DNA from 2 places in the Ottowia sp. SB7-C50 genome. Region 1 is predicted to be linked to the other one. Evidence: predicted binding sites of a transcription regulator. Region 1 holds the regulator's gene; the other holds the start of a gene.
What was found. Region 1 encodes LexA, which represses DNA repair genes until DNA is damaged. Its sites were predicted from a motif close to ACTGTATNNNNATACAGT; they were not measured.
Positions count from the first base shown of each region.

Region 2: recA (recombinase RecA) is a predicted target of LexA. The motif match lies at 2,849-2,866, and genes of this name have one in related genera.

Region 1 covers NZ_CP136995.1:2,817,979-2,822,390, reverse strand. Annotated here, with positions in the region: gene R0D99_RS13490 (D-2-hydroxyacid dehydrogenase family protein) at 1-801, opposite strand, end outside; gene R0D99_RS13485 (hypothetical protein) at 1,140-1,514, opposite strand; gene lexA (transcriptional repressor LexA) at 1,674-2,339, opposite strand; gene R0D99_RS13475 (CAP domain-containing protein) at 2,853-3,326, shown strand; gene adk (adenylate kinase) at 3,571-4,227, opposite strand; gene kdsB (3-deoxy-manno-octulosonate cytidylyltransferase) at 4,373-4,412, opposite strand, start outside.
Region 2 covers NZ_CP136995.1:128,604-133,015, reverse strand. Annotated here, with positions in the region: gene argC (N-acetyl-gamma-glutamyl-phosphate reductase) at 1-461, shown strand, start outside; gene R0D99_RS00650 (hypothetical protein) at 504-728, opposite strand; gene recX (recombination regulator RecX) at 691-1,164, opposite strand; gene recA (recombinase RecA) at 1,719-2,768, opposite strand; gene R0D99_RS00635 (MarR family winged helix-turn-helix transcriptional regulator) at 2,915-3,397, shown strand; gene R0D99_RS00630 (response regulator transcription factor) at 3,566-4,243, shown strand.

The DNA.
Region 1 (4,412 bases):
GCCCATGCCGGGCCGGCCGCGGTTGAGCGCGCTGACCAGCGCGTCGGGCTCGATCAGTTCGGCGCGCGAGGTGTTGACCAGCAGCGCGGTCGGCTTCATGCGGCTCAGGTCGTCCAGGCGCACGATGCCGCGGGTGCTGTCGGACAGCCGCAGATGCAGCGACAGCACATCGGCGTTGGCGAAGAAGTCGGCCTTGTCGTGTGCCGCGGCGTGCCCGTCGGCGCGCGCGCGGGCCAGCGATTCCGGCGAACCCCACACCATCACGCGCATGCCGAAGGCGCGGCCGTAGCCGGCCACCAGCTGGCCGATCTTGCCGTAGCCCCAGATGCCCAGCGTGCGCCCGCGCAGCACCGTGCCCAGGCCGAAGTTGGGCGGCATCGACGCCGACTTCAGACCCGACTGCTGCCACGCGCCGTGCTTGAGGTTGCCCACGTACTGCGGCAGCCGGCGTGCGGCCGCCATGATCAGCGCCCAGGTCAGCTCGGCCGGTGCCACCGGCGAACCCACGCCTTCGGCGACGGCGATGCCGCGCTCGGTGCAGGCCACCACGTCGACATGGCTGCCGATGCGCCCCGTCTGCGAGATCATTTTCAGTCTGGGCAGCTTTTCGACCAGCTGGCGCGTGATGTGCGTGCGCTCGCGGATCAGCACGATCACTTCGGCATCGCGCAGGCGCACCGACAACTGGCCCAGCCCCTTGACGGTGTTGGTGTAGACCTTGGCGGGATACGGCTCGAGCTTGGACGCGCAGGGCAGCTTGCGAACGGCGTCCTGATAGTCGTCGAGGATCACGATATTCATGACCCGCATTGTGCCTTTGGGCATGGTCGTACCGCAGCGCCGCGGCCAGGCGGCATGCGCCGCGATGCGAAAGCAAGGCGTGGAACGCCGCGTCGATGGGCTTGCGCCGCGCCGGGCACGCGCGCTGGCGCCCGACATTTTGCTTCGAATTCAGGAGCAATTCGCCGTTGATGGGCCAGCGCCAGCGGGCGAAAAGTGCCGTGTGCTGCCAGCCATCACGCCCGGGCACGCCACCGCAGATGGCTGGCGCGGGCGGCTTCGCACCCAGGGCGGTGCGCCCCGTCAACGCCGCCCATCTACCGGGATGGGCGCGGCGCCCCCGCGCGGCGCGGCCACGCTCAAGCCCGGCGCGGCAACGCGGCCTGCGCCTCGGCGGCGGCCAGCCGTTCCAGTTCGGCGCACACGTCGATGAGCCGCCCCGAAATGCGCAGCCGCCCGCTGGCGTCTGCCGCATGGCGCGCGTCCAACGGGCGGGTCACCCGCACGGCGGGCGCGCCGGTGACGATGGGGGCGGCACCGGGCGCTTCGGCGCTGGGCACCAGCGACAGGCTGGTGGGGCCGCCCTGCGCGCCCGCGTGGCGCTGCGCCACCCGCTGGCGGGCCATGTCGCTCCAGCCGCCCGCTGGCGAGGTGACGGTGCGCGGTGCGGCGCTGCGCTGCCGGCGATAGCTGGGCACGGCCCAGTCGGCCAGGTGAATGACTTTGTTTCCCATGTAAAACCTTTCAGGACAGAAACAGGTTGGACACAGGCGAGATTGATGCGGCCCGGCTCGACCGAGCCAGGCGGGGCGCTGCCGCAGGGTGTGGACGACGGCGCCGGGGCGGCCCATCGTCTGCACGCCCGCCACCTGCGGCGGCGCGGGAAAGCAGGGCTACATCAGCATGCTGTTGCGGATCAGGCCGACCGCCAGCCCTTCGATCTCGAACGGTTCGCCCGGGCGCACGACGATGGTGGGGTAGTCGGGGTTTTCGGCGTGCAGTTCGATCTGGTCCTTGTGGCGGTGAAAGCGCTTGACGGTGACATCGTCGCCCAGGCGCGCCACGACGATCTGGCCGTTGCGCGCGTCGCGCGTGGACTGCACGGCCAGCAGGTCGCCGTCGATGATGCCGGCGTCGCGCATGGACATGCCGCGCACGCGCAGCAGGTAGTCGGGCCGCTGCGGGAACAGGCCGGGCTCGATGTGATAGGTCTGGTCGACGTGTTCTTGCGCCAGGATGGGCGAGCCGGCCGCCACGCGGCCGATGAGGGGCAGCGCCAGTTGCGCCATGCCGGGCAGCGGCAGGCTGAAGGCGTCGGTGCGCACGCCGGTGCGGCCCGCGCCCTTGAGGCGGATGCCGCGCGAGGTGCCGCTGACCAGCTCGATCACGCCTTTGCGGGCCAGGGCCTGCAGGTGCTCTTCGGCGGCGTTGGCGGACTTGAAGCCCAGCTCGGCCGCGATTTCGGCACGCGTGGGCGGTGCGCCGGTGCGGGCAATGGCGTGCTGCACCAGCTGCAGGATTTCCTGCTGGCGGGCGGTGAGTTTGGGCGTATCGGTCATGGCGGTGCAGGGCAGGCCTGTGTTGATATCCAGTAACTGTATTTTTAACCAGTTTAACGCAATGCGCAAGTGTCTTGTGAACGGGGCGCCGGCCCTTTTGCACGAAGACTCTGTTGCTATGAAATTGAAAGCAATGGGCGTCAGGTCACTGCGGGTGGGGCGCTGCGGCGGTCACGACATTTACAGCTTCTTGCCACGCCAAAGCCCGATGGGCGCGGGCCAAGGCGCCGGCGGGCGCTATGGTCGCGGCTTTCGGTTTTTGGGACTGGGGTGCGAGTGACGAACGAGATGAAGCGATCCGGCGTACGACGGAGGGGTTGGGCAGGCGCAGGCCTGTGCCTGGTGGGGTTTTTGGCCGCCTGCGGGGGCGGCGGCGACGTCACCTCCAGTACGGCCAGCCCCGCGGCACCGACCGCGGTATCGGCCAGCGACCAGGCGACCAGCGCGCCGGCAGCGGCATCCGATGCAACCTCGACCAGCACGTCGGCGGCGGCGACCCCCACCACGGGGGTCGTGCAACCGCCCCTGGTTTCGACGGGAAAGACCGCCTGCGGCGATGCGCAGGCAGGCCGTGCCGTGGCGGCGCTGCTCAACTCATGGCGCGCGCAGGGCGCGTCGTGCGCCGGGGTGGCGCAGGCGCCGGTGGCGGCGTTGCGCTGGGACGACCGGCTGGCCGCGGCGGCGGCGCGCCACGCGGCCGATTCGGCCGCCATGGGTGCGGTGACGCACGTGGGCAGCGACGGCAGCAGCGTGGCGCAACGCGTGGCCGAGGCCGGCTTTTCTGCCTGGGGCGTGGGCGAAAACGCCGCGGCCGGCGTGTCGTCGGCGGGCGCGGTGCTGGCGCTGTGGCAGGACAGCCCGCCGCATTGCGTCAACATGGCGGCGCCGGAATACACCGACGTGGGCGTGGCCTGTGCGTCCGATGCACGCTCGCCCTGGGGCGAGCATTGGGTGATGGTGCTGGGGCGCGCCGCCGGCACGCCCTAGGAGTGTGGCCGGCAGAGGTGCGTCGGCTGCAACGCGCGAGAAAACGGTCTATCGCGGTGTTACCGCCTGCGCCCATAGCCCGGCTATGGGTTCGTCGGTACACCGAAGCTATCCTCGTTTTTCGCACGTTTCGCTTCGACGCCTTCTGCCGCCCACATTCCCAGCAGCACCCGGCACCCGGAAAGCACAACGCCCCGGCCAGCGGGGCGTTGAGGTGCGCAGCGCGGCGTGACGCCGCGGCGCGTCAGCTGGCCAGCGCCTGCAGCGCGCGCGCCGTGATTTCGTCGACCGTGCCGGTGCCGCTGATCTTGCGGTACTTGGGCGCGGCGGCGGGCTCCTGGGCGGCCCAGTTGCTGTAGTAGCTCACCAGCGGGCGCGTCTGCTGGTCGTACACCTCCAGGCGCTTGCGCACGGTGTCTTCCTTGTCGTCGTCGCGCTGCACCAGCGGCTCGCCGGTGACGTCGTCCTTGCCTTCCACCTTGGGCGGGTTGAACTTGACGTGGTAGGTGCGGCCGCTGGCCGGGTGGCTGCGGCGGCCGCTCATGCGGTCGATGATGGCGTCGAAGGGCACGTCGATCTCGAGCACGTAGTCCAGCTTGACGCCGGCTGCCCGCATGGCCTCGGCCTGCGGAATGGTGCGCGGAAAGCCGTCAAACAGGAAGCCGTTGGCGCAATCGGGCTGGGCGATGCGCTCCTTCACCAGGTTGATGATCAGGTCGTCGCTGACCAGGCCGCCTGACTCCATCACGCTCTTGGCCTGCAGGCCCAGCGGCGTGCCGGCCTTGACGGCGGCGCGCAGCATGTCGCCGGTGGAGATTTGCGGGATGCCGTATTTCTGGCAGATGAAGGCCGCCTGCGTGCCCTTGCCGGCGCCGGGGGCGCCCAGAAGAATGAGTTTCAAGTGTGCTCCTCGGTTGGAATGGCGGTGCCTGTCTAGGCGCCGATGCGTGGCGCGGGCGTGGTGGATGTCGAATCAAGAATAGCACGCAGCGGCCTGCGTCAGGCTGACAGCGTGGCTTCTGCCGCGCAGACGCCCGGCGCGCCCGTCAGTCGAACAGCGCGCGCACGCGCGCCAGGTCTTCGGGC
Region 2 (4,412 bases), 920 kb from region 1:
CCGGCGGCGGCCGGCAGATGATCGAGGCCTACGAAGCCGGTGGCGCGCCCGCCTACGAGCTGTACGGGCTGGGCCTGAAGCACAAGCACGTGCCCGAAATCATGGAATACGGCCGCGTCACGCGCCGGCCGATCTTCGTGCCGGCGGTCGGCAATTTCGACCAGGGCATGCTGGTCGAGTTGCCGCTGCACCTGGACCTGCTGCCCGGCCAGCCCGACGCGGCGCGCCTGCTGGACGCCTACCGGGCGCACTACCGCGGCGCCGAGGCTGTGAGCGTGGAAGACGCGCCCGAATCGGGCAAGCTGGACGCGGTGGCGCTCAAGGGCACCAATCAGCTGGAAATCCGCGTCTTCGGCAACCCCGAGGCACGCCAGGCCCTGTGCGTGGCGCGGCTCGACAACCTGGGCAAGGGCGCCAGCGGCGCCGCGGTGCAGAACCTGAAACTGATGCTGGGCGTCTGACCCGGCGACCGCGCCGCACAACGGCCCGCGCGGCCAGCGCGGTCACCGCGGACTGAGGATGAATGCGGCGGTATCGGCAAACTCGGCGGCGAGTTCGCTGCCCACTTGCTCGGCAATGGCGTCGACCAGCGGGTTGAGGTGCGGCAGCAGTTCGTCGAGCGTGAGGGCGCGTTCGATCTTGCGGCTGTAAGCGATTCCACCTTCGCCCAGGTGGCGGCGCGCTAAAGCTTCAGGCGGAGTCGTCTTCGCCCGCTCCGCCCAACACACGGCGCGCGATGTCGCCGGAAAAGCCTCGCCCGGCCAGGAAACGCCATTGACGGGCGCGTTCGGCGGCATCGGAGGGCAACTGGCCGAACTTACGGCGCCAGACCTCTTTCGCCCGCGCCAGTTCGGTGGCGCGCAGTTGTTCGGCGGCCTCGGCCATCACCGGGGCGGACAGGCCCTTGGCGCGCAATTCCTGCATCACGCGGGCGCCGCCCAGTCTGTTGGCACGGCGGTGCAGCACCGATTCGGCCACGCGCCCCTCGTCGATGAAGCCCTTGGCCGTCAGTTCGTCCAGCACCTTTTCAATGGCGTCTGGCGCATCGTCATCGGCCATATGGCGGGCCAGCTTGGCCGCCAACTCGGTGCGCGAGTGCTCGCGCGCCGCCAGATAGCGCAGCGCCCGGCCTTTGAGCGAGATGCGCGACGGGAGGGATGGCATGGCGATTACTATGATTTCAATAGCTTAATACGTTACTGAGCAAGCGCTGGGGGCCGATTGGATGCTGCACTGGGCCTTTGGCGAGGAGCGTCGCACGGCAAGTGCGCCCCGGACTGCGCCGCCGCAGGTCGCCCGGCAATGCCGGACGACTCGCGGAACTTGTTGGCGCCGGTACACCGCGCTCCGGCTGATTGATCCCATAGCTATCCACTTGAACAACTCCGCTCACAGCGTCACTCCCGCGAAGGCGCGAGTCCAAGGGGCATTTGCAGGCATCGCGGCGGGTTGATGCATGGATTCCCGCCTTCGCGGGAATGACGAAATTGGTCCTGTCGTTTACGTCGACGCAATAACTTGCGCTTCGCGGGTGTCAGCGTGAGGTGAAATTGCGTCCACCTCGGCTTGCGCCTCAGTCACGTCGTCTTGCTTCACCGCGGGTCGCCCGGCGATGCCGCGCGAATGCGAACACGGTTGTAGCTTCGGCCCGGCCGCTGACGCGGCCTTCACGTCGGCTGCGTCGACATGACGCCTGTGCTGAAATCGCGCACCTCGGCTCACGCCTCCGGCGCGTCGGCTTGCGCCGCCGCCGGTCGCCCGGCGATGCCGAGCGACTCTCGCACCTTGTTTTCAATCTCCCTGGCCAGTTCGGGGTTCTCGCGCAGGAACTCGCGGGCGTTGTCGCGGCCCTGGCCGATTTTTTCGCCCTGGTAGGCGTACCAGGCGCCGGATTTGTCGACCACCTTGGCGGTGACGCCCATGTCGATGATCTCGCCCTCGCGGCTGATGCCTTCGCCGAACAGGATGTCGAACTCGGCCTGCTTGAAGGGCGGGCTGACCTTGTTCTTCACCACCTTGACGCGGGTTTCGTTGCCGATGGCCTCGTCGCCCTTCTTGAGGGTGCCGATGCGGCGGATGTCCAGGCGCACCGAGGCGTAGAACTTGAGCGCGTTGCCGCCCGTGGTGGTCTCGGGGCTGCCGAACATGACGCCGATCTTCATGCGGATCTGGTTGATGAAGATCACCGTGCAGTTGGTCTTCTTGATGGTGGCGGTGAGCTTGCGCAGCGCCTGGCTCATCAGGCGCGCCTGCAGGCCGGGCAGGCTGTCGCCCATGTCGCCTTCGATCTCGGCCTTGGGCGTGAGCGCGGCCACCGAGTCGATCACGACCAGGTCGACGGCGCCCGAGCGCACCAGCGAATCGACGATTTCCAGCGCCTGCTCGCCGGTGTCGGGCTGGCTGATCAGCATGTCGGACAGGTTGACGCCCAGCTTTTGCGCGTAGGCGGTGTCCAGCGCGTGTTCGGCGTCGATGAAGGCGCAGGTGCCGCCGAGCTTCTGCATTTCGGCAATGACCTGCAGCGTGAGCGTGGTCTTGCCCGAGCTTTCCGGCCCGTAGATCTCGATCACACGGCCGCGCGGCAGGCCGCCCACGCCCAGCGCCACGTCCAGCCCCAGCGAGCCGGTGGAGACGACCTGGATGTCCTCGATCGCTTCGCCCTCGCCCAGGCGCATGATGGTGCCCTTGCCAAACTGCTTTTCGATCTGGGCCAGCGCGGCCTGCAGGGCCTTGGCTTTTTCGGTCTTGTCGGCGACGGCCATGTCCATGATGAAATCCTCCGGTGAATCAATGGGTTACCCGCATGGAGCGGGGGTGGCAGCCGGTTTGAACTGGATGCTTGAACAGGACTGTATATCAATACATTGGATCGAGTAAACTGAAATTTAAGTCAGTTTACCTTATCATATCGGCCATGCCTGCTGCGCCCCTTGACATGACCGACGACCGCTGGCGCCAGAGCCACCTGGGGCGCCTGCTGGGCGAGGCCATGCGGCGCTTTGACGCGCGCGTGCTGCAGTTGATGACGGTGAGCGAGCAGGCGCCGCTGGCGCTGGCCCATCTGGCGGCGCGCGACAAGGTGGGCGCGGCGCACATCCACATCACGCGCCACCTGCCGCTGGCGGGCGCGCGGCTGACTGAGCTGGCGCAGCGGGCCGGCATGACCAAGCAGGCGATGGGCGACCTGGTGGACCAGTGCGAGGCCTGGGGCCTGGTGGCGCGCCAGCCCGACCCGCTGGACGCGCGGGCGCGGCGAATCGTGTTCACCCCCGCCGGGCTGGACTGGCTGGCGGCGTTCCGCACGGCGCTGACGCAGGCTGAAGCCGAATTCCGCGCCGCTGTGGGCGACGAGGTGGCAACGGTGGTGGCGCTGGGGCTGGAGGCCTATGCGCGTTGAGGTCCGCCCCGCGGGCGCGTGCGCCGATTCAGCCCCGAAACCCGCGTCCACGGATGGCGCCCAGCGCCCGCCCGGCCGTCCATGCCACACTGGCGGGGCGCGCCGCGTCCATCCCGCCTAGAATTTCCCTGCTGGCGCAACCACAACGACCCTGAGGAGACAAAAGTCATGCGCATTCTGATCGCCGAAGACGACCAGGTGCTGGCCGATGGCCTGATGCGCAGCCTGCGCAATGCCGGCGCCGCGGTCGACCACGTGGCCAGTGGCAGCGAAGCCGATACCGCGCTGCTCACCAACACCGAATTCGACCTGCTGATCCTTGACCTGGGGCTGCCGCGCCTGCACGGGCTGGAGGTGCTCAAGCGCCTGCGCGCGCGCGGGCAGACGCTGCCGGTGCTGATCCTGACCGCCGCCGACAGCGTGGAAGAGCGCGTCAAGGGGCTGGACTACGGCGCCGACGACTACATGGCCAAGCCGTTCGCGCTGAGCGAGCTGGAAGCGCGCGTGCGCGCCCTGACGCGGCGCGGCATGGGCGCGGCCACCTCCACCATCAAGCACGGCCCGCTCGAATACGACCAAACCGGCCGCGTGGCCAGCATCGACGGCCGCATGATCGACCTGTCGGCGCGCGAGCTGGGCCTGCTGGAAGTGCTGCTGCAGCGCAGCGGCCGGCTGGTGAGCAAGGAGCAGCTGGTCGAGCGCCTGTGCGAATGGGGCGAGGAAGTCAGCAACAACGCCATCGAGGTCTATATCCACCGCCTGCGCAAGAAGATCGAGAAGGGGCCGATCCGCATCGCGACGGTGCGGGGGTTGGGTTACTGCCTGGAGAAAATTGCTCCCCCGTAACTGGCTCCCCCCTGAGGCGCTGGCGCGCCTTCCCCCCGGGGGGACAACGCTGGCGGCCGGGGGGGACCCCGGCCGCGGCGTTTCCCGGGTGGCCTGCTCCGCGGCCATCGGAGGGGGCGGGCTTGCTGCGCAGCCCTCTTCGTGTTGCGCGCGGTTTTTGGATGAAATG